DNA from 3 places in the Streptomyces sp. NPDC012510 genome. Region 3 is predicted to be linked to each of the others. Evidence: riboswitches for the same ligand, from Rfam matches in the RefSeq annotation. Region 3 holds a riboswitch; each other region holds the start of a gene.
The links. A riboswitch is a leader RNA that binds a small molecule or an ion and turns the genes downstream of it on or off. The one in region 3 is predicted to bind thiamine pyrophosphate.
Positions count from the first base shown of each region.

Region 1: another riboswitch for thiamine pyrophosphate. It lies ahead of thiO (glycine oxidase ThiO); the one in region 3 lies ahead of thiC (phosphomethylpyrimidine synthase ThiC).
Region 2: another riboswitch for thiamine pyrophosphate. It lies ahead of ACFY9I_RS36280 (thiamine ABC transporter substrate-binding protein); the one in region 3 lies ahead of thiC (phosphomethylpyrimidine synthase ThiC).

Region 1 covers NZ_JBIBEN010000017.1:155,717-163,616, forward strand. Annotated here, with positions in the region: gene pknB (Stk1 family PASTA domain-containing Ser/Thr kinase) at 228-2,147, opposite strand; gene ACFY9I_RS29035 (thiazole synthase) at 2,288-3,082, opposite strand; gene thiS (sulfur carrier protein ThiS) at 3,086-3,286, opposite strand; gene thiO (glycine oxidase ThiO) at 3,301-4,476, opposite strand; TPP riboswitch at 4,474-4,585, opposite strand; gene ACFY9I_RS29050 (hypothetical protein) at 4,638-4,988, shown strand; gene ACFY9I_RS29055 (FAD-dependent oxidoreductase) at 5,021-6,253, shown strand; gene ACFY9I_RS29060 (Rv2175c family DNA-binding protein) at 6,365-6,730, shown strand; gene thiE (thiamine phosphate synthase) at 6,848-7,492, shown strand; gene metF (methylenetetrahydrofolate reductase [NAD(P)H]) at 7,633-7,900, shown strand, end outside.
Region 2 covers NZ_JBIBEN010000027.1:127,828-135,727, forward strand. Annotated here, with positions in the region: gene ACFY9I_RS36255 (LOG family protein) at 1-494, shown strand, start outside; gene ACFY9I_RS36260 (LAETG motif-containing sortase-dependent surface protein) at 685-1,404, shown strand; gene ACFY9I_RS36265 (maleylpyruvate isomerase family mycothiol-dependent enzyme) at 1,479-2,294, opposite strand; gene ACFY9I_RS36270 (ATP-binding cassette domain-containing protein) at 2,306-3,340, opposite strand; gene ACFY9I_RS36275 (ABC transporter permease subunit) at 3,340-5,016, opposite strand; gene ACFY9I_RS36280 (thiamine ABC transporter substrate-binding protein) at 5,034-6,116, opposite strand; TPP riboswitch at 6,216-6,323, opposite strand; gene rlmN (23S rRNA (adenine(2503)-C(2))-methyltransferase RlmN) at 6,398-7,504, opposite strand.
Region 3 covers NZ_JBIBEN010000004.1:196,348-204,247, reverse strand. Annotated here, with positions in the region: gene ACFY9I_RS08735 (DUF5326 family protein) at 1-13, shown strand, start outside; gene ACFY9I_RS08730 (IclR family transcriptional regulator C-terminal domain-containing protein) at 659-1,396, shown strand; gene ACFY9I_RS08725 (SsgA family sporulation/cell division regulator) at 1,495-1,932, shown strand; gene ACFY9I_RS08720 (YibE/F family protein) at 1,966-3,378, opposite strand; TPP riboswitch at 3,450-3,606, shown strand; gene thiC (phosphomethylpyrimidine synthase ThiC) at 3,599-5,425, shown strand; gene ACFY9I_RS08710 (hypothetical protein) at 5,668-6,546, opposite strand; gene ACFY9I_RS08705 (metallophosphoesterase) at 6,730-7,824, opposite strand.

The sequences.
Region 1 (7,900 bases), on a different contig from region 3:
TCGTGCGGCCCGGGGTACCGGAAGGATGCGGCTCAGGGTCCCGGCGGCATGCGCCTCAGGGGGCCGTGGTCGGCAACCACGGCGTCTGCGGGCCGGGCGCTCGTTGCCGTAGGCGCTTTTCGTCGTTGGCTTTCGTCCGCCGACGGGGGGCGCGCGGCGCGGCACGGCACTGCTGGAGACCGTCCTCGGCCGCTCGCGAGCGGCCGAGGACGGTCCGACGCTCTCGGTCAGCCGATCTCGATCGTGATCGTGGACCCCTTGGGGGCCGTGTCGCCGCCGTCCACCGACTGGCCCTTGACCTCGTCGCCGAAGAGTCCCAGGAAGCCCCGGTCCTCCTCGACCTCGAAACCGGCGGCCTTGAGCCTCTGGGTCGCCTCGTCGACGCTGTCGCCGACGACGTCCGGGACCTCGACCATCACGGGCCCCTTGGAGATCGTCAGGGTGACGGTGTCGCCCTCGCCGACCTGCTTGCCCTGGTCCGGGGAGGTCTTGGCCACGAGCCCCTTGTCGAACTCGGAGTTGACCCGGGTCGAGGCGGTCTTCACCTTGAGACCCGCCTCCTCCAACTCGGCGGTGGCGTCCTCGACCGAGGACCCGGACACCTCGGGCACCGTCACCGGGGCGCCCCGGCTCACCACGATCCTGACGGCCGTGCCCGCGGAGACCTCGGTGCCGGAGGCCGGCTCGGTGCTGATCACCTGACCCTTGACGACCTCTTCGCTGAACTCCCGCGTCACCACGCCCGGTTCCAGCCCGTCGTTGTTCAGCCGGGTCTTCGCCAGGTCCAGCCGGTCACCCTGCAGATCGGGTACCTCCACGATCTCCGGACCCAGGGAGATCCTCACCATGACGGTGTCGTTGTCCCGGATCCGCTCGCCCGGCGCCGGGTCGGTGCTGATCACCTTCCCACGCTCGACGGTGTCGCTGAACTCGCGCTCGACATCGACGTCCAGCCCGGCGCCTTGGAGCCGCTTCGTCGCGTCCGCCTGGCTCTGCTGCAGCACCGCCGGGACCCGGGTGAACTGGCCCGAGGTGATGTACCAGACGGCGCCGCCCACACCGAACACCAGCAGCACGGCCACCATGACCGCGAGCAGCCCACGCCGGGGCGCTCGGCCGTCACGGGCACGCCGGGGCGGCGGCGGGGGCGACTCCAGCCGGCTCGTCCGGTTCAGCGGCTGGTCGGGTTCGGCCGGAGCCGACCGCGGCAGGGACAGGGAGCGAGGGATCACGCTCGTCCGGTCCTCCGCGTTGTCGTGCCCGCCCGCTGTCGCCTGGGGCGGCACCGCGTCCAGTTGCTCGGCGCTCAGCCCGGCCCGTGCGTCCAGCGTCTGCCCGAGCAGGGCCACGGCGTCGTACGGCCGCAGCTCGGGATTGCGGGCGGTCGCCGAGGCGACCAGTTCGTCCAGCTCGTACGGCAGCCCCGGAACGACGGCCGACGGCGGGGGCACGTCGACGTGCAGTGCGTGGTAGAGCACCTGTGCGGGGGAGTCCCCGGCGTGCGGCTTGCCGCCGGTGAGCATCTCGTAGAGCATCACGCCGCACGCGTACACATCGACCCGGGTGTCGGTCGTGCCGTGCTCCAACTGCTCCGGAGCGAGGTAGGAGACGGTGCCGAGGACGGTGCCGGTGGTGCTGGTGACCGTGTCCACGGCCCGTACGAGCCCGAAGTCGGCGACCTTGACCCGGCCGTCGTCCCCTATCAGCACGTTCTCCGGCTTCATGTCCCGGTGCACGAACCCGGCGCGGTGCGCGGCGCCCAGCGCGGCGAGCACGGGCTCCAGGATGTCCAGCGCCGCCCGGGGCTGCAGCGCGCCGCGCTCACGCAGCACGTCGCGGAGGGTGCAGCCGGCCACGTACTCCATCGCGAGGTAGACGTACGGGCCGTCGGTGCCCTGGTCGTAGACCCCCACCACGTTCGGGTGCGACAGCCTCGCCACCGACTTGGCCTCACGGATGAACCGCTCGACGAACATCCGGTCCGCGGCCAGCGTCGGATGCATCACCTTGAGCGCGAGCACGCGGTCGAGGCGGGTGTCCACGGTCCGGTAGACCGTGGCCATCCCGCCGACCGCGATCCGCGCCTCGACTCGATACCGGCCGTCGAGCACCCGGCCGACAAGCGGGTCCTGAAGGGTCGTGTCCACGCAGCGAGTCTACGAGCCGCCACCGACCCCCGGATCACGTCCGGTGCGGACTGCAGCAGAGCTGTGACCGGTCGGGGACGGTCGGGCGTCTCAAGGCTCAGGGGCGCGGGGGCCGTGTCCTGCGAGCCATGAGGCGCCGCTCAGAACGCCGGCCGCTCCGGGTCCAGCCGTGCCATCCCCTCCTCCGGCGACGACGCCTCCGCGAAGTACCGTCGGGGAATCCGGCCCGCCCGCCACGCCAGCCGTCCCGCCTCCACCGCGTGCCGCATCCCCTCGGCCATCAGCACCGGCTCCTGCGCCCGGGTGACGGCCGAGGCGAGCATCACCCCCGCACACCCCAGCTCCATCGCGAGCGCGACGTCCGACGCCGTTCCCGCCCCCGCGTCGAGGATCACCGGCACGCGCGCGTGCTCGACGATCAACCGGAAGTTGTGCGGATTGCGGATCCCGAGCCCCGACCCGATCGGCGACCCGAGCGGCATGATCGCCGCACAGCCCACGTCCTCCAGCTTCCGCGCGAGCACGGGATCGTCATTCGTGTACGGCAGCACGGTGAAACCGTCGTCGACCAGCGTCTCGGCGGCGTCGAGCAGCTCGATCGGATCGGGCAGCAGCGTCCGCTCGTCGGCGATGACCTCCAACTTGACCAGCGAGGTGCCGAGCGCCTCGCGCGCGAGACGGGCGGTCAGCACGGCCTCGCCCGCCGTGAAGCAGCCGGCCGTGTTGGGCAGTACACGGATGCCCAGCCTGTCGAGCACGGACAGGACCGAGCCGTGCACGGAGGCGTTCACCCGGCGCATCGCGACCGTCGTCAGCTCCGTGCCGGAGGCCACCAGCGCACGCTCCAGGACGTCCAGGCCGGCCGCGCCACCGGTGCCCATGATCAGCCGGGACGAATAGGTCGTACCGCCGAGGACGAAGGGGTCGTCTGCCATGGATCAGCCTCCTTGGACGGCGGTGAGGACCTCGACGCGGTCCCCCTCGCAGAGGGCGGTGGACGTCCATCGCGCGCGAGGGACGACGGTTTCGTTGAGGGCGGCGGCGACCCCGGACGGGGACGCGGTGAGAGCGCGTACGACCGCGTCGAGCGCCGTACCGGGAGCGATCTCCCGCCGCTCCCCGTTGACGAGGATGCTCAGGGTCTCGGTGGCGCTCACGCGGGCTGCTCCATGAGTGCGCGGGCCACACCGGCGCGGAACCGCAGCGGCGTGAAGTCCCTGGCCTCCTCCGGCAGTTCACCGGCGGTCAGCACATGGGCCATGACATCGCCGGTGACCGGGGTGAGGAGCACCCCGTTGCGGTGGTGGCCCGTCGCGAGGAGCAGACCGTCGAGTGCGGTGGGGCCGAGGAGCGGCGCGTTGTCGGGGGAGGCGGGGCGCAGGCCCGCACGGGTCTCGGTGAGCGGGAGTTCGGTGATCCCGGGGACGAGTTCATGGGCGTCGCGCAGCAGTTCGTAGACCCCGCCGGCCGTCACCGTGGTGTCCCAGCCCAGCTCCTCGCTGGTCGCGCCGACGACGAGTTCGCCGTTCTCGCGCGGCACCAGGTAGACGTGACCGCCGCGGACCACGGCCCGCACGGTCCGGCTCAGGAAGGGCGCACAGGGCTTCGGCACGGTCAGCCGCAGCACCTGCCCCTTCACCGGCCGCACCGGCGGCAGCACCTCCTCCGGGACCCCCGCGAGCCGCGCGCTGAGGCTGCCCGCGGCGAGGACGACCTGCCCGGCGGCCAACCGGTCACCGTCACCGGTCCGGACCCCGGCGGCCCGCGCCCGTACCACCGACAGTTCCTCAGCCCATGTCCGGTGGAACACCACCCCGGCGCGCTCGCAGGCCGCGACGAGGGCCCTGGACAGCCGCCTCGGGTCGATCTGGTGGTCCCCGTCGACGCGCAGCCCACCGCGCACGCCGGGGGCCAGCATCGGCTCCAGACGGCGGCAGTCACGGCCGCTCAGCCACTCCGACTCAAGGCCCGACCGCCGCTGCAGAGTGTGCAGTTCCCGCAGGTGGGCGCGGTCGTCGGCGTCGAGTGCCACGGCGAGCGTGCCGGAGCGGCGGTAGCCGAGGTCGAGGCCCGTCTCCTCGGTCAGCTCGGCCGCGAAGTCGGGGTAGCGGCGTGCGGACTCCAGGTTGAGCCCCAGCAGTGTCTGCTCGCCGTAGTGCAGTTCCGTCACGGCGGCGAGCATCCCGGCCGCCACCTGCGCGGCCCCGCCGCCGGGCTCGGGATCGACCACGGCCGTGGCCAACCCGCGCCGGGCGGCCCGCCACGCCGTGACCAGCCCGATGATTCCGCCCCCCACGACGAGGACGTCTGACGTGTGTGTACGCGACATGGGCGTCCAGCCCCTCCCTTCGCCGGCATGACCCGGATCAGGTTCGTACGGTCGGAGGCCGCCAGCCTCCCTCTCAGCCCGGTACGTCCGGGCTCCCGCGAGTGCTCTACGTTGGCCACCCTAGCCCGCCGCCGTAAGTCTCAGTAAGGGAGCCTCCACCCGTGGCACGTTCGCTCGACGGTCTCGTCCTCGCCCCCGTGGCCGACCAGGCCCCAGGTCAGGTGGGCACCCGCACCCGGTTCACCTACCACGAGAAGGACGGTGAGATCTGGGCGGAGTACACGGGCGGCGACGTCGTGCGCGGGCATCTGGTGGGCACCAGGGACGGCGACCGGCTGGACTTCCGGTACGTGCAGCTGAAGCGGGACGGGACGACGTCCTCGGGGCACTGCGTGTCGACGGTGGTCGAGCTCCCCGACGGGCGGGTGCGCCTGGAGGAGACCTGGGAGTGGGAGTCACAGGAAGGTGCCGGGAGCAGCGTTGTGGAGCAGGTCACCGAGCATGCCCCCTGACTGATGAACAGTCAGTTGTCTATGGTGATCAGGTGAGCGAGCAGACGCAACAACGGGGCACGTCACCGGCACGCCGCGTGGTCGTCGTGGGCGCGGGCATGGCCGGTGTGCAGACCGCGGTCGCCCTGCGCGAACAGGGCTTCGCCGGCACCGTCACACTGATCGGCGCCGAGCCCCACCAGCCGTACGACCGGCCACCGCTGTCCAAGGCCGTGCTGCTCGGCAAGGCCGAGGGCTCCGCCTTCGACGTCGACTTCGAGGCGCTCGGCATCGAACTCCAGCTGGGCCGTGAGGTGTCGGGCCTGCGCCCCGCCGACCATGAACTCGACACGGCCACCGGACCCGTCCCGTACGACGTCCTCGTCATCGCCACCGGCGCGGAACCGATCCGGCTGCCGGGGGCCGAGGGCGTGCCCGGAGTGCATCTGCTGCGGACGCTGGACGACGCGGAGCGGCTGCGGCCGGTGCTGGCGCAGCAGCACGACATCGTGGTGGTGGGCGCGGGCTGGATCGGCGCCGAGTTCGCGACGGCCGCGCGGGAGGCGGGGTGCGCGGTGACGGTCGTCGAGGCGGCCGACCGGCCCCTGGCGGGCGCGCTGCCGGCGGAGGTGGCCGCGCCGATGACCGCCTGGTACGCCGACAGCGGCACCACGCTGCGCACGCACGCGCGCGTGGAGCGTGTGGAGCCCGGGACGGTGGTCCTGGACGACGGCACCGAGATCCCGGCCGGGGCCGTCGTGGTCGGCATCGGCGCGCGCCCCGCCACGGCCTGGCTGCAGGGCTCAGGCATCGAGCTCGGCGCGCAGCACGGCGAGGTGGTGGCCGACGATCACCTGCGCGCCTCCGCGCCCGACGTCTACGCCGTCGGCGACTGCGCGTCCTTCCCTTCGGGCAGGTACGGCCAGCGCCTCCTCGTCCACCACTGGGACAACGCGCTCCAGGGCCCCCGCACGGTCGCCGCGAACATCCTCGGCGAGGCCCCCGAGCGCTACGATCCCGTTCCCTACTTCTGGTCGGAGCAGTTCGGCCGCTTCGTCCAGTACGCCGGTGACCACGCCTTCGCCGACACCACCCTCTGGCGCGGCGACCCCGCCGGTGCCGCCTGGTCCGTGTGCTGGCTCCGCGACAGCCGTCTCATCGCGCTCCTCGCCGTGGGCCGCCCCCGCGACCTGGCCCAGGGCCGCCGCCTGATCGACGCCGGCACCCCCATGGACCCGGCCCTCCTGCGGGATCCGTCGAGGCCCCTGAAGGCCGCCACGGCATAGCCCGGTGCCGGGAAGCGGGGCCTGCGGTGTCGCCGCAGGCGTACGCCCCGTCGGCCTCGCCGGAGGCGGCTCGGCTACCCAGTGTCAGTCGCAGATGGCAGTCTTGGAGACGTGACCGAGATTGACGCAAAGATCGATGCTCTCGTCCCCGCGTGGCTGACCCTCCCCGACATCGCCGAGATGCTCGACGTCGAGGTGACGCGCGTACGGCAACTGGTGAAGGAAGGCCAGCTCATCGCCGTACGCCGTGGTGAGAACCGCGCACTGCACGTCCCCGCCGCCTTCATCGACGGGGACAGGGTGGTCAAGGGCCTGTCCGGCACCCTGACCCTCCTGAGGGACGACGGCTTCACCGACGAAGAGATGCTGGAGTGGCTCTTCACTCCGGACCCCAGCCTGCCCGGCACCCCGGCCCAGGCCCTCAGCGAGAATCGCGGCACGGAGGTGAAGCGCCGGGCCCAGGCGCTCGCCGTCTGACCGGAACCACCTGAGAGAACCGCGACACCGCCAGCCGTACGGCGTACGGGAGCCCGCCCCGAGGAGCGCGATCCCGTACGCCGCACCGACGATCCACCACCAACGGGGGACCCACGCATGTCCGACGCCGACGCCCGGCTCGCCGACGCCCGGCTCTACCTCTGCACGGACGCCCGTACCCGTCAGGGCGACCTACCGGAGTTCCTGGACGCGGTCCTGGGCTCAGGCGTGGACATCGTGCAGCTGCGCGACAAGGGCATGGAGGCCGCCGAGGAGCTGGAGCACCTCCAGGTCTTCGCGGACGCGTGCCGTCGGCACGGCACGCTGCTCGCGGTCAACGACCGCGCGGACGTCGCCCACGCCATCGGCGCGGACGTCCTGCACCTCGGCCAGGGAGACCTCCCGGTCCCCGCCGCCCGCGCGATCCTCGGCGACGGCGTTCTCATGGGCCGCTCCACCCACTCCGAGTCCGAGGCCGCGGCGGCCGCCGTCCAGGAGGGCGTGGACTACTTCTGCACGGGCCCCTGCTGGCCCACCCCCACCAAGCCCGGCCGCCACGCCCCTGGCCTGGACCTCGTCCGGTACACCGCCGGCCTCGGCACCGACCGCCCCTGGTTCGCCATCGGTGGCATCGACCTCGGCAACCTGGATGAGGTGGTCGAGGCGGGCGCCCGCCGGGCCGTCGTCGTCCGGGCGATCACCGAGGCCGACGACCCGGGAGCCGCCGCGGCCGAGTTCGCCGGGCGGCTGCGCGCCCTCTAGGGCCTCCATGGCCCCTCAGGCCCCCTCATGGCCCCTCATGGCCCTCCACCGCTGTCCAAGGCGTGGACAACAGCTCGGCAAAACGGGCAAATGGCCTTGCTCTGGTTGGGGGACGGCCCCGATCTGACTAATCTGCCGATATGGCCCTAGGAACCGCCTCCACCAGGACGGATCGCGCGCGTACCGTGCGCGACATGCTCGCCACGGGCAAGACCACGTACTCCTTCGAGTTCTGGGCGCCCAAGACGGAGAAGGGTGAGCGGAACCTGTGGAACGCCCTCCGCAGGATCGAGGCGGTCGCCCCCAGCTTCGTCTCCGTGACTTACGGCGCCGGAGGCTCCACCCGGGCCGGCACGGTGAAGGCCACCGAGCAGATCGCCGCCGACACCACCCTCACCCCGGTCGCCC
Region 2 (7,900 bases), on a different contig from region 3:
ACGACGACGAGATGCTCGCCGAGTCGCTTCGACTCCTCGCGAAGGCACCGAAGTTCACGCCGTCGATCACCGAGTGGGCGAGCGCCGCCTTCGACGTGCGCGCCCGCTGGCCGAAGGGCGGCGTCTCCGTCGGCATCCCCACCTGGTTCTACGGCCATGAGCCGCCGAACCCGTTCGCTTCGCACATCGCCAAGTACTTCGCCAACGCCACCCGCGAGGACGGCCTCCTCGCCCGCTCGAACGCCGGCATAGTCTTCCTGCCCGGCGCGGCAGGAACGGTCCAGGAGATCTTCGACAACGCGACCCCCAACTACTACGAATCGCGTGGTGAACCGACCCCCATGGTCCTCGTCGACCGCTCCCACTGGACGGAAAGACTGCCGACCTGGCCACTGCTCCAGGCACTCGCGCACGGACGTTCGATGGAGGCCCGGATCGCCCTGGTGGACCACATCGAGGAGGCCCCGGAAGCCTTGGCACGTCTCGGGAGCTGAGCGGCGGCGTCGCCGAGCGGAGTGCAGGCGTCCGTTTGGTTCATCAGTGGGCAAAGCCAACCGCTCGGACACTTCTTCGGATTGACAGTACTTATCGCGCACTTATAAACCTGTGAGGCACATGGGGAAGCCGCTGTGCTCGCGGCCCTCCGTCACCCCCACTCCCCCGTGCTTCCCGTGAAGGGCAATCGTGTCCATATCTCTGCGTACCGCGCGAACTTCGCGCTCCCTCGGTGTCGCATTCGCGTCCGCCGCACTCGTGTTCGGCGCCGCGGGCAATGCCATGGCCTGCAGCATCAAGGACTTCTCCGCCGTCGCCGCGTGCGACGGCGACAAGGGCGTCATCCGCGTGACCGACGTGGACCCGCTGGGTGTCAAGGCCGAAATCACGGTTTACCTGGAGAACAACGGGGCCGATCTGCGCATGGTCGGCAGCAAGACGATCGAGAACTCCACCGCCGAGGGTGTCACCGTCACCTTCGAGGAGGACTGGGAGCCCAACGCCGAGTACCGCATCCACGTCACGGCGGAGGACTACGTCGACGAGGACATCAAGCCGAACCTGATCGCCCCCGCCGAGGACTGCGAGAAGGAGGCGGACACCCCGCCGGCCGCCCAGGGCAACCCGGAGAAGCCCGCCGAGGACAAGGGCAAGGACAAGGAACAGGAGAAGGACAAGGGCGAGCCGTCCCGGACCAAGACCTCTCCGACCCCCTCGGCCCCGCAGGGCTCCACCGCCACAGGCGGCAGCGACAACAACGCCCCGTCCCCCGAGGGCGACTCCAACCTCGCCGAGACCGGTGCCGACTCCCACACCGGGCCCATCGCCGCTTTCGCGGCCGCCCTGGTCGCCCTCGGTGCCGGTGCCGTGTACTACAGCATGCGGCGGCGAGGGGCCTCCACCCGCTGAGCCCCGCGCCAAGCCGTGGCCCGTACCTCTCACCGGCACTTTCCAGGGGTACGGGCCTCACATCTCCCCGTCGCTCATCCGAAAGTCGCCCGCCGCAGCCAGAAGTCCAGCAGCTTCCGGTCCCCCAGCACCTCCAGCTGCCCACCGTCCGGCGGGAGTCGCCGGTAGAAGGCGAGCAGCACCTCGGTGAGGGGGCCGCGCAGCGCGACCGTGGCCTTCTCGTGGCCGCGCCGCCAGCGCACGACGTCCTCGGTCAGCTCGACAACCCACTCGGCGTTGAGTTGCTCGTCCGTGTCGGTGGCGTGGAGGTGGATGCTGCGCCCCGGGCCGCGCAGTTCGGCCGCCTCGTCGTCCGGCTCGGTTCGCTGGACGAACTCGACGATCTCCAGCCACTCGTCGATCGCGTCGGCGGCGATCTCCGGCGCCACCTCCACCCGCCGTCCGACGGTGAGCGCGGCGTCGGCTCCGTGGACGACCTGTTCATGGGCCATCCGGCGGGCCCAGAACCCGGCGCTGCGCTCCCAGCCCCACGACCACACCGGCGCCTCGGGCCCCGCCTCGCGCAGCGTGGTCACGGTGATCTCACCGGTCTCCGCGAGCCAGGCGTCCAGCGCGTCCGGGTCCCCGTGTTTCTCGGGGCCCTCGTAGAACGGTACGTCGGTCTCGGGCACCTCTTCCTCCGACCGGGTCCGTACGTTCAGTTCGACCCAGCGCAGGGCGCCGCCGGTGTGCCGTACGAGCTGTTCCAGCGACCACTCGGGGCAGGTCGGGACGGTTGCCGACAGATCGGCGCCGGAGGTCACGATGTCCCTCAACTGCCGTACCTGGAGCGCGATCTCGGCGCAGTAGCGGTCATGGCGGGCCTGGGGTTCCTGCGTAAGCGTTGGCATCACGCCGCACCCTATGCGGCCGGACCGGCTCCCAGCACCACGATTTCCGCCCTGTCGAAGCTCACTCCGACCTCGTCCCCTGGCTGGGGCGCGTCCCGCAGCGCGCACGCCGCCTCCAGGCGCGGCCCGGCCCCGGGCTGAAGGTGCACGGCGACATGAGTGCCCCGGAAGGTGCGGGCGACAACCGTGCAGCGAAGCCCGTCGGCCGCGTCGACCAGCAGCACACCGGCGGGCCGCACGAGCAGCGCGCACGCCCCCTGCGCCGAGCCCTCCGGCACCGGCAGCCTGCCCCAGGCCGTGTCCGCGACCGACCCGGTCACCCTCGCGCCGACCACGTTGTCGAACCCCAGGAAACGGGCCACGAACTCGTCCGCCGGCCGCTGCCACACCTCCAGGGGTGTACCGGACTGGGCGATCCGCCCGTCCCGCATCACCACGACTCGGTCGGCCAGCGCGAACGCCTCCCCCTGGTCGTGGGTGACCGCCAGCACTGTCGTCCCCAACTCGGCGAACAGCTCCCTGAGTTCCACGACGAGCCGCTCCCGAAGCGACCGGTCGAGCTGGCCGAGGGGCTCGTCGAGCATCAACAGCCGGGGGCGCGGGGCGAGCGCACGCGCCAGCGCGACTCTCTGCTGTTCACCGCCGGACAGCTCCCCGACACGGCGGCGCGCGGCCCCGGGCAGTCCGACCAGCTCCAGCAACTCCTGTACACGTGCGACGCGTTCGGCCTTCGCCGCGCCGTGCATACGCGGCCCGAAGGCGACGTTTCCGGCCACGTCCCGCTGGGGGAAGAGCTGGTGGTCCTGGAACATCAGGCCCACACCGCGCTTGTGCGCGGGCACGCCCGCCTGGTCGCGTCCGTCGAGCGACACCCGTCCTCCGTCGAGGGGCTGGAGCCCGGCGACCACCCGCAGCAGCGTCGACTTGCCGCTGCCGCTGGGCCCCAGCACACACACGATCTCGTGCTCGGCGACCGCCAGACCGACCGCGTCGAGCACGGGACGCCCGTCGAACCGTACGGTCGCGTCCTCCAGAGTGAGCAGCATCAGAACTCCCCCGTGCGATCGGTACGGATGCGCTCCAGCACCAGCAGGGCCACCGCGCACACCACCATCAGAATTGTCGAAAGGGCCATGGCCTGGCCGTAGTTGAGGTCTCCGGGCCGTCCGAGCAGCCGGGCCACGGCGACCGGCAGCGTCGGGTTGTCGGCGCGCGCGATGAACACGGTCGCGCCGAACTCCCCGAGGGACACGGCGAAGGCGAACCCGGCCGCCACCAGCAGCGCCCGCCGCACCATCGGCAGATCCACCTCACGCCACACCCGCCACGGCGACGCCCCGAGCACGGCCGCCGCCTCCCGCAGCCGTTCGTCCACGGCCCTCAGCACGGGCAGCATGGTGCGTACGACGAAGGGGACACCCACCAGGGCCTGGGCGAGCGGCACCAGGATCCAGGAGGACCGCAGATCCAGCGGCGGCTCGTCCAGCGCGATCAGGAACCCGAAGCCGACGGTCACCGCGGAGACCCCGAGCGGCAGCATCAGCAGCGCGTCGAAACCCCGGACCAGCCGGCCGGCCCGCCGGGTCAGCGCGGCCGCGGCGAGCCCGCCGATCACCAGGGCGATGAGGGTCGCCGCCAGCGCGTAGCGGAGCGAGTTGCCGACCGCCTCGATCGGCGCCACCAGGAAGATCCCGCCGTCGTCGCCGGTCAGCGCCTTGTAGTAGCCGAATCCTGGCGCGTCGAGCGAGCGCTCGACGAGGACGCCCAGCGGCAGCAGGATCAGTACGACGACCGTGGCGAGGACCAGACCCAGCAGCGCCCACTGCCCGGCCCCGCGCGGCCGCCTCGCCGTCAGCGACGCGTCCACGAGCCGCAGCGCGGTCTCCCGTCGCCGTACGGTCCACGCGTGCACTGCGAGGATCAGTCCGACCGCGACGAACTGCACCAGTGTCAGGACGGCCGCCGCCGGCAGGTCGAAGATCTCCGAGGTCTGCCGGTAGATCTCCACTTCGAGCGTGGAGAAGGTCGGCCCGCCGAGGATCTGCACCACCCCGAACGAGGTGAAGGTGAAGAGGAAGACCATCAGCGCGGCGGCGGCCACGGCGGGCGCGAGCGCCGGGAGCGTCACCCTCCGCCACGCGGCCGACGGCGAGGCCCCGAGCATCCGGGCGGCCTCCTCCTGCCGCGGATCGAGCTGCGCCCACAGCCCACCCACGGTCCGGACGACGACCGCGTAGTTGAAGAACACATGCGCGAGCAGGATCGCCCAGACGGTCGTGTCCAGCCGTACGCCCCACAGCTCGTCGAGCAGCCCGCCCCGTCCGACCAGCGCCAGGAACGCCGTCCCCACGACAACGGTGGGCAGCACGAACGGCACGGTGACGACCGCCCGCAGAATCTCCTTGCCCCTGAAATCGAAGCGCGCGAACACATACGCGCCGGGGAGCGCGATCAGCAGTGTGAGCGCGGTCGAGACGAGCGCCTGCCAGGTGGTGAACCACAACACGTGCCGGATCCCGGAGTCCCCCAGTACCTCCGCGATCCGCCCGAACTGCCAGATTCCGTCGACACGCAGCCCCCGCTCGACGATCGCGGCGACAGGATAGGCGAAGAACAACCCGAAGAACGCGACGGGCAGCGCCATGAGCGCGAGCCGCGCGGCGCTCCCCGAACGGGTCTTCCGCCCAGGGGCCTTCGCCACCTCGGCGGTCGCCTTCGCCATCTGGGTGGACGCCTTCTCTACTTCAGTACCAGCGACGTCCACGACTTGACCCACTGGTCACGGTTCTCGGCGATCTTCTCCGGTGCCATGGTCTCGGGGTCCTTCGCCGCGGGCCCGTACTCGGTGAACTCGGCGGGTACGGACACACCCTCGACCACCGGGTACACGAACATGTTGAGGGGCATGTCCTCCTGGAACTCCTTCGAGATCAGGAAGTCGATCAGCGCCTTGCCGCCTTCGGCGTTCTTCGCGTTGCTCAGCAGCCCCGCGAACTCGATCTGCCGGAAGCAGGTGCCGGTCGCGACACCAGTGGGCGCGGTCTTCGGACGCGGGTCCGCGTAGACGACCTCGGCGGGCGGCGAGGAGGCGTACGACACGACGAGCGGCCGGTCGCCGCCGGCCTTCTTGCCGTCCGTCGACCCGGAGAACTCCTGGTAGTAGGCCTGCTCCCAGCCGTCGACGACCTTCACGCCGTTGGCCTTGAGCTTCTCCCAGTAGCCCTCCCACCCGTCGTCGCCGTACTGCGCGGCCGTCCCGAGCATGAATCCGAGGCCGGGCGAGGAGGTGGAGGCGTTCTCGGTGACGAGCAGGTCCTTGTAGGCGGGCTTGAGGAGATCGTCGAACGACTTCGGCGGCTCGATCTTCTTCTCGCTGAAGTACGCCTTGTCGTAGTTGACGCAGATGTCACCGGAGTCGATGGGCGTGACCCGGTGCTGGTCCTTGTCGAGCTGGTACGCGGCGCCGACCTTGTCGAGCCCCTTCGCCTCGTACGGCTGGAAGAGGCCGTTGTCGAGCGCGCGGGACAGCAGCGTGTTGTCGACGCCGAAGAAGACGTCACCCTGCGGATTGTCCTTGGTCAGGATCGCCTGGTTGACGGCCTGCCCGGCGTCCCCGCTCTTGAGGACCTTGACCTTGTACCCGGACTCCTTCTCGAACGCCTTCAGCACGTCCTTGGAGTAGGCGAAGGAGCCGTGGCTGACGAGGGTCACGGTCTTGGAGCCGCCACCGCCGCTCGCATCGGATCCGGACGAGCCGCACGCGGACAGCGTGACCAGGCCCAGCCCGACGGCCAGAACCGTCGCCTTCTTGGTGATGCCCACTGATGTGATGCCCACTGATGTGATTCCTCCTGGGTTGACCAGGAAGAGACGCGGCCCTGCCCGGGACTCCGCGGAGGATTCCCGGGCAGGGCGCAACAGCTTGAGTGATGACCGAACTTCCTACCCAGAATGACCTGGGCGAGGTTCAGAGGGTCTGCGGCCCGAATGCCGCACTCTCAGCGCTGTGGCGCTCCCCTGCCGGAATATGAAAATGTGTACGGGGGTCAGAGTACCCCGTGGCCGAAAGTCGACTCCTGCCGGCAACCACGGTCGGCCCCCGGTCACCTCTCGGTGGCCGCCAGTTGCCCGCACGCCCCGTCGATCTCCTGGCCCCGTGTGTCCCGGATGGTCACCGGCACCCCATGGGCGGCGATGGCCTCCACGAACGCCTTCTCATCCTCGGGCCGCGAGGCGGTCCACTTCGAGCCCGGCGTCGGGTTCAGCGGAATCAGGTTCACATGCACCGGCCTGCCCTTCAGCAGCCGGCCCAGCCGGTCACCGCGCCATGCCTGGTCGTTGATGTCCCGGATCAGCGCGTACTCGATGGACAGCCGCCGCCCGGACTTGGCCGCGTACTCCCATCCGGCGTCCAGCACCTCGCGCACCTTCCACCGGGTGTTCACCGGCACGAGGGTGTCGCGCAGCTCGTCGTCGGGGGCGTGCAGCGAGATCGCGAGCCGGCACTTGAAGCCCTCGTCGGCGAACCGGTGGATGGCAGGCACGAGCCCGACCGTCGACACGGTGATCCCGCGCTGGGACAGCCCCAGCCCGTCCGGCTCGGGATCGGTGAGCCGGCGAATGGCCCCCACGACCCGGTTGTAGTTGGCGAGCGGCTCGCCCATCCCCATGAAGACGATGTTGGAGAGCCGCGCCGGCCCACCCGGGATCTCCCCGTCCCGGAGCGCCCGCATCCCGTCGACGATCTGATGGACGATCTCGGCGGTGGAGAGGTTCCGGTCGAGTCCCGCCTGCCCCGTGGCACAGAACGGGCAGTTCATGCCGCACCCCGCCTGCGAACTGATGCACATCGTCACCCGGTCCGGGTACCGCATCAGCACCGACTCGACAAGCGTCCCGTCGAACAGCCGCCACAACGTCTTGCGGGTGGTCTCCTGGTCGGTCGACAGATGCCGCACGACCGTCATCAGCTCCGGAAGCAGCGCCTCCTGCAGCTTGGAGCGCGCACCCGCGGGGATGTCGGTCCACTGGTCCGGGGCGTGCGCGTACCGCGCGAAGTAGTGCTGCGAGAGCTGCTTGGCACGAAACGGCTTCTCACCGATCGCGGCAACAGCCTCCTTACGCTCCACAGGCGTGAGATCGGCAAGATGCCGCGGCGGCTTCTTGGCTCCGCGGGGGGCGACGAATGTGAGTTCTCCGGGCTTCGGCATAACCCTCCCAGTGTCGCAGATCAACTCGGGGAGCCCAGGCCAGAGCGGGGTGGGGGTGGTCACCTGTGGGTGCCGACTGTCGGCGTTGGTCGGCTTCGGACGGCCCAGGGACGGCCCAGACCCGGCGCTTAGAAGATGCGGGCAAGTCTTGATGGGGTGGCCCGTCGGCACTCTGCCGCTATTGTGCCGGGCCGCCGAGCGCCGCGGCCGTCCGTCGTCGTTGCCGTCAGCGAGCCTGCCATGATCGTGTACTGATCAGCCCTCTGGCTGACCAGCTCAGATGCCGTGGGCCTCTGTCGTTGTCGGTCGACGTCGGTTGACCTCGCACAGCCCAGAGACAGCCCGGACCTCCTGGCCGGCCGCATGACCTCTTCGTCCCGAAGCAACTTGGATGGG
Region 3 (7,900 bases):
CGGCGACTGGTGAGGCGTCAGCACCGCGCAACACCTGAGGCGCGTGTGGGTGAGGGCAGGTCAGGCCACGACGGTAAAAGGAACGTGAGGTTCCCTCGCCAGAGGGAAGTTTCCCGGCGGGGCCGTCTGCGAGCGGTGACAGGCGGCTAGAGTCCGGGCACTCGTCGCGGGCTCGGCCCCGCGGGCGGCACATCCCCCTCCCGTGTCCCCCGCACGGGCGGCCCTCCTCGCGCTTCGGGAGTGACCCTTGGCCACGGCTGACACCGCACCCGCAGAACCACTCTCCCCACCCGCCCGGCCTCGCTCCAGGTCGACCCAGAGCGCCGCTCCCCCCACCCAGCCAGGACCTCGATCGACCCCGACAGCCCCCGAGCAGTCCCGTGCCAGAACCGCCGAGACCCAGGCCTCGCCTCCACCGCCACGCAGGACGCCCTCGAAGTCCCCGGCGCCCCCCGTGCAGCCACGGACCTCGCCGGGCGAGGAGAACGGGCGATGCGCCGAGCCGCCCGACGCTCAGACGCGGCCGACGGCATCGCCGCCCCGGGCACAGACACAGGGGCTCGTCCGTCCCGTGCCGGCTCAGGGACATGCGCCGGGAAGAGGAGCGCGGATCCCGTCACCGGCGTCGCCGCCCGGGTCGGAGGCCGGCTCCGGCACGCTGATCGGCTCCGTACAGCGGGCCATGCGGCTGCTGGAGGCCGTTGCCGAGCGGGAACACGGAGCGCCCGCCAAACAGCTGGCGCGGGATGCCGGACTCGCCCTGCCGACGGCGTACCACCTGCTGCGCACGCTGGTGCACGAGGGCTACCTCCACAGGGAGAAGGGACTGTTCTTCCTCGGCGAGGCGGCCGAGCGGCTGAGCAGCAGCGGAGCGCAGCAGAAACGTCGCAGCACCGTGGGCGAGGTTCTGGCGCACTGGCGGGACGCCCTCGGCGCACCCGTCTACTTCGCGATCTACCGGGACGGCGAGATCGAGGTCATGTGCGTCGCCGACAGCCCGAGCGCGCCGGCGGTGGAGGAGTGGGCCGACTTTCGGGAGACCGGCCACGCACACGCCATCGGGCAGTGCCTGCTGTCCCAACTGAGCGACGAAGCACGCCGCGACCATCTGGACCGCTATCCGGTGCAGTCGATCACCCCGTACACGGTCCGTGACAACGAGACGCTGCTACGGCGCCTCGATCGGATCGGACGGATGGAACCGGTCGTCGAGCGGCAGGAGTACGCCCTGGGGACGGCCTGTGCGGCCATCCCGATCACGGTGGGGACCACTGCCGGGACCCTCGCCATCTCGCTGCCCTCGCACCAGGCCGACCGGCTGCTGCCGGCGGCCCATCAGTTGCAGACCGAGATCGGAAAGGTACTAGGGACACTCGCGATCTCTATCAGCATCTGAAAAATCACTCCTTGTGATCTCTCGTGTACTTTCAGCAAACTTCCAGGGGTGTCAGGCGGATGATTCCTGGCCAGTCGACGAACACGGCGGGGTAGGCGATGCGCGAGTCGGTACAGGCAGAGGTCATGATGAGCTTCCTCGTCTCGGAGGAGCTCTCCTTCCGCATCCCGGTGGAGCTGCGTTACGAGACCTGTGATCCCTACGCTGTGCGGCTGACCTTCCACCTGCCCGGCGACGCTCCGGTGACCTGGGCCTTCGGGCGGGAGCTGCTCATCGACGGGGTCGGACGGCCGTGCGGTGACGGGGACGTCCATATCGCGCCCGCGGACCCGGAGTCGTTCGGTGAGGTCCTGATCCGGCTTCAGGTGGGCACCGACCAGGCGATGTTCCGGGTCGGCACGGCGCCGCTGGTGGCCTTCCTGGACCGTACGGACAAGCTCGTGCCCCTGGGGCAGGAGCGTTCCCTCGCCGACTTCGACACGCTCCTCGACGAGGCGCTGGACCGCATCCTGGCCGAGGAACAGAGCGCCGGCTGAACCGTTACGGCGTCCGTCGCGACCTGTAATGCTTCAGCGCTTGCGGCGACGGCCCTTTCCTCCGCGCGCCGGAGCCGGAGCGGGAGCGGCCGCTGCTTCCAGGGCAGTGGGGCGGTCGGCCGAGACGACCAGGGCGGCCAGCGCGGTGGTCACCGGGACGGAGGCCACCAGACCGATCGAGCCGACCAGCGTGCGCACGATCTCCTCGGCGACCAGCTCGCTGTTGGCGACCGTGCCGACACTGCTCTGGGCGATCGAGAAGAGCAGCAGCAGCGGCAGCGCGGCACCGGCGTAGGCGAGGACGAGGGTGTTGACCACCGAGGCGATGTGGTCCCGGCCGATCCGGATGGCCGCGCGGTACAGCCCACGCCAACCCATCGCGGGATTCGCCGCGTGCAGTTCCCAGACCGCCGAGGTCTGGGTGACCGTGACGTCGTCGAGCACACCGAGCGAACCGATGATGACGCCCGCGAGCAGCAGACCGCTCATGTCGATCGACGGGTACAGCCCGTGGATCAGGCCGGTGTTGTCGTCCGTGTTGCCCGTCAGGCTGGCCCAGCCGATGAACCCCGAACCCAGCAGACCGATCAGCAGCAGCGAGATCAGCGTGCCGAGCACCGCCACGGATGTCCGGGCCGAGAGTCCATGGCACATGTAGAGCGCGATCAGCATGATGGCGCTCGCCCCGACCACCGCGACGACCAGGGGATTCGAGCCTTGCAGGATGGCCGGCAGGATGAAGAGGGTCAGCACCATGAAACTGATGGCCAGCGCGACCAGGGCCATGACACCGCGCAGCCGGCCCACCACCACGACAGCGAGCGCGAAGATCCCGGCGAGCAGCGCCATCGGGAGCTTCCGGTTCACATCGGTGACCGAGTACTGCAGGTCCTTGGGCGCGGCGGGCTCGTAAGCGACCACGACCTCCTGGCCCTGCTCCAACTGCCGTGACTGGTCGGGCTGCACGATCTCCGTGAACGTACGTCCCTTGTCCTTGCCGGTGTCGACCCGGACCGTGGCCTTCTTGCAGGTGCCGTTCGCCTGCTGCTGTGCGGCCGAGCCTTCGGCGGTGGACGTGTCGCCGGTCGGGGGGACGCCGGAGGCGTTCACCGACGAGCAGTCGACCGCATCGACCTTGGTCACAGTGGCCTGTTGCGTCTGCCGGTCGAAGCCCACCCCGGTGCGCTCGTGCGCCGGTGCGCCGCCGGGCCAGAGCACGACGAGGCCCACGACGACCGCGGTCGCGAAGGGGATCAGCACCGCGGCGATGACCTTGCGAAGATGCTGTGAGACGGGCGCGGCTGGGCCGTGGCTGTGGCTGTGCGAATGGCCGTGGCCGCCGTCGGAGCCATGGCCGCCGTCGGAGCCATGGCCGTGGCCGTTTCCTGGGCCATGGCCATGGGGCGGCTCGGAGGGTGGAGGCGGTGGCTGCTGCGTCGTGGTCACCGCCCGATCATCGCAAGAACGAGCGATGCCCACTGTTCACCGCGCCACATCTGCCGCTAGCGTGGGGGCACCTTTGCACACGCGGGAGCTCGGAGCACCGGGCTGAGAGGGCGCTGACCTCCGCAGACGCGATGTTTCACGTGGAACATCGTCGGGCGGAAATCGCTGCGTCGACCGCTGAACCTGTTACCGGGTAATGCCGGCGTAGGGAGTAGGTCTCATGACCATCGAGGACACACGCACGTCTGCCTCCGGCCGGACGGACGGGACATCTGCCGGGTCCGAGGGCGAAAAGAATCGGGGCGAACAGCCCCTGGAGGCCGGGAAGTCCATCGGCTGGCACAAGGCGTACATCGAGGGCTCACGCCCCGACGTACGGGTGCCGGTCCGCCAGGTGCACCTCACCAACGGGCAGTCCGTCACCTTGTACGACACCTCCGGCCCGTACACCGATCCGACAGCCGAGACCGACGTCAGGAGGGGGCTCCTCCCTCTTCGCGAGAACTGGATCGTCTCCCGGGGAGATACCGAGGAGTACGCGGGCCGTCCCGTGCGCCCCGAGGACGACGGCATCAAGCACACCTCGCCGCGCGGTGGACTGCGCAACCTCGACGCGGTGTTTCCGGGGCGGTCGCGTCGGCCGCGCCGCAGTCGTGACGGCCGAGCGGTGACCCAGCTCGCGTACGCACGACGCGGGGAGATCACCCCGGAGATGGAGTTCGTGGCCGTCCGGGAGAACGTCTCGTCGGAGGTCGTGCGCGAGGAGATCGCCGCGGGCCGGGCCGTACTGCCCGCCAACGTGAACCACCCGGAGATCGAGCCGATGATCATCGGCAAGCGGTTCCTGGTGAAGGTCAACGCCAACATCGGCAACTCCGCGGTCACCTCCTCCATCGAGGAGGAGGTCGAGAAGATGACCTGGGCGACCCGCTGGGGAGCGGACACGGTCATGGACCTGTCCACCGGCCGGAACATCCACACCACCCGTGAATGGGTGCTGCGCAACTCCCCCGTCCCCATCGGCACGGTGCCGCTCTATCAGGCACTGGAGAAGGTCGACGGCAAGGCCGAGGAACTGACCTGGGAGATCTACAAGGACACGGTGATCGAGCAGGCCGAGCAGGGCGTGGACTACATGACGGTCCACGCGGGCGTGCGCCTGGCGTATGTGCCGCTCACCGCGAACCGCAAGACCGGCATCGTCTCCCGCGGCGGATCGATCATGGCGGCCTGGTGTCTGGCACACCACAAGGAATCGTTCCTCTATGAGAACTTCGAGGAACTGTGCGAGATCCTCGCCGCCTACGACGTGACGTACTCCCTCGGCGACGGCCTCCGGCCGGGCTCCATCGCGGACGCCAACGACGAGGCGCAGTTCGCGGAGTTGCGCACCCTCGGGGAACTCAACACGATCGCCAAGCGTTTCCACGTACAGACCATGATCGAAGGCCCGGGACATGTTCCGATGCACAAGATCAAGGAGAACATCGATCTGCAGCAGGAGATCTGCGATGAGGCTCCGTTCTATACGCTCGGCCCGCTGACCACGGACGTCGCACCGGCGTACGACCACATCACCTCAGGCATAGGTGCCGCGATGATCGCGTGGTGGGGCACCGCGATGCTCTGCTACGTCACTCCCAAGGAGCACTTGGGACTGCCCAACCGTGACGACGTGAAGACCGGCGTCATCACCTACAAGATCGCGGCCCATGCGGCGGACATCGCCAAGGGGCACCCGGGCGCACAGGAGTGGGACGATGCGTTGTCGGACGCCCGCTTCGAGTTCCGCTGGGAGGACCAGTTCAATCTGGCCCTCGACCCCGACACCGCCCGTGAGTTCCACGACGAGACCCTCCCGGCCGAGCCGGCCAAGACGGCCCACTTCTGCTCCATGTGCGGCCCGAAGTTCTGCTCGATGAAGATCTCCCAGGACATCCGTCGTGAACACGGCGGTTCCCGGGCCGAGATCGAGGCGGGTATGGCCCAGAAGTCCAAGGAGTTCGCCGAGGCGGGAAACCGGGTCTACCTGCCGATGGCGGACTGAGGCGCACCGACGTGCGGGTCGGACACGGCGGACGTGGTCCGATCGCGGACGCAGGTCCCCCGTGCGCCAAGCGGTGCTCTTCCGGCCGGTTGCCGGGAGAGCCCGCCGCCACGGGGCAGCGGTGACCTGAGACCGGCTGGGCGAAGCGCTCGCCGCTGTGGGGCGGTCCGTTCCGGCCGGCGTGGGTGTGGCGCCGGGGCCGCCAGCCCGGTGGATGCCGGGGCGGCGGCCGGGGCCCGGCGTCATTCGGGCCGGTGCTCCGGGCCGCCGAAGTCCGGGCTCGTGAAGTCCGGGCTGGTGTAACTCGGGCGAGAGGCGGTGCCGCCGCTGTCCGGGCTGCTGCTGAAGCTGGGGCGGTTGTAACCGAGGTGCGGCATACGGCTGGGCGGTGCCGGTCGGTCGGACTCCTCCAGTGCCGCCGGGCCCGGGTTCGCGAGGGCGTCGCGGAGGAACGGCAGGATGCCACGCTCCAGAAGGGCTTCGCGCCAGGCCTCCCTGGCCCGGTTCACCTCGTCGTTCAACTTGCTGCGAGCACCGACGTCCAGGAGGGCGGTGGCGTTGTTGCGCAGCGCGGTGAGAAGCAGACCGACCGCGGCCACGAGGATCGCGGCCGCGGTGACGGCACCGAAGACCCACCCCGTGGTGAGGAGGGTCTCCGCGATCGCCCGCTCGGGGTCGAGCACCTTCATGACGTACCCCACGAGCAGGAAGAGCACGGCGGCGGTGCCGGCGAGGACGGGCGCGAGCACCGCGGCTATCGCACCGGCGCCCGCACCGGCCGCCTCGGTGACCTCGCCCATGGTGGCCGCGAAACCCACCGCGCTTCCGTCCGGTTCGCTGGAGCCGGTCGCCGTTCCATCGGGGGTGGATGGGCTGGCCGACGACGGGCTGCGGAAGTCGTCGCGGACCTTCACGTAGTACTGGTACTCGGTCGCCGCGGCGGCCGTGATGATCGCCGTGGCGTTGAGGGCCATGGTGCGCAGTTGTTCGGGGTTGAGCCGCCGCAGGCCAGCGGCGAATTCCGGGCGGTGTGGTGCGGAGCGCAGCGCCTCGCCGAGGATCCGCTCGTACTCCTGGCGGTCCTCACTGAGCAGGTGCTGCGGAACGCTGTTCATGTGCATCCCCCGATGCTCCGTAGGGCTTGTGGCTCGGCATGCTGACGAGCCGTCGGGCAGAAACGGAGGGGAGCCTGCTACGGATAAGCAGATGGTAGAGCGGTGACGGCAGGCGGTGACAGGGGGTTTGCGGAAATTGGCCCCTGGCCAGCGAAGTCTTCCGACGGAAGTCGCCTGCCCGTTGACGGCTCAGGTAGGCAGCGGAAGTTCCTGGACCAGCAGCTTTCCGGCCATGGTCACGCCGCCGTCCATGGCGACGGCGAGACCGTCCGCATAGACGTACGGTCCTTCGACCGAAGGTCCCGTGTCCTCCTCACCGTCCTCCGATCCGACCTCGCCCAGGAGGTACGGAATGGGGCTGTGACCATGGACGATGCGGGTGCCGCCGTAGACGTCGAGCAGAGAGCGCACGGCGTCGGCTCCGCCCTCGTCGCGGAAGGAGAAGCGCCGGGTGAACTTGCGGAAGAGGTCCCAGACCTCGTCCGCGTCATTGCGTGTGATCGTCTCGCGGATGGTGTCGTTGACGGCCTCGATGGAGTCGCCGTAGTCGCGGTAGGCGGTGGTGTCGGAGTGCACCAGGAGATGACCGTCGACCTCCTCCATGGCGTCGAGGCGGGCCATCCACTGGAGGTGGTGGTCCTGGAGGCGGTCCATGTCCGTCTTCTGGCCGCCGTTGAGGAGCCAGGCGGCCTGGAAGGTGGCGGTGCCCGCGCCGGAGTTGACGGGAGTGTCGCCGAAACGCTTGGCGCCGAGCAGCAGCAGCTCGTGGTTGCCCATGAGGGCCTTGCAGTAGCCGCCGGCCGCGGCCGCCTCGGCGGACAGGCGCATTACGAGGTCGATGACACCGATGCCGTCCGGACCGCGGTCGGTGAAGTCGCCGAGGAACCAGAGCCGGGCCGTGCCCGCCGACCAGTTGCCCGCGGCGTCGACGAGGCCCTTCTCGCGGAGCGCGGCAAGGAGCTCGTCGAGGTAGCCGTGAACGTCCCCGACGACGAAGAGCGGGCCGGGGCGGGCGGAGGGCTGCTCGGCCGCCACAGCGTCCGGGTCGACCACGACATGGACCGTGTCGCCCCGGTTGATCACTGGGAGGTCCCGCTGGGTCGGGGTGTACCCCTCCGGGTAGCCCTCCGGCTCCTCGGCGGGCCCGGAGGCCTCACCGGGGTGCGCGGTGTGTCCGTACGGACCGGCCTCGTGGACGTACGCGGGCACGCGGAAATCGCGCACCGTCGGCGTCCGCACCTCGGGTCCCTGACCGGCCCCCTGCGTCATCGACCCCTCCACCACCATCGCCCGCATCTGCACCGCATCGGACTGCCTGGTCGCAGCGGCCCGCGGTGTCGTGCGCCCATCATAGGAATGC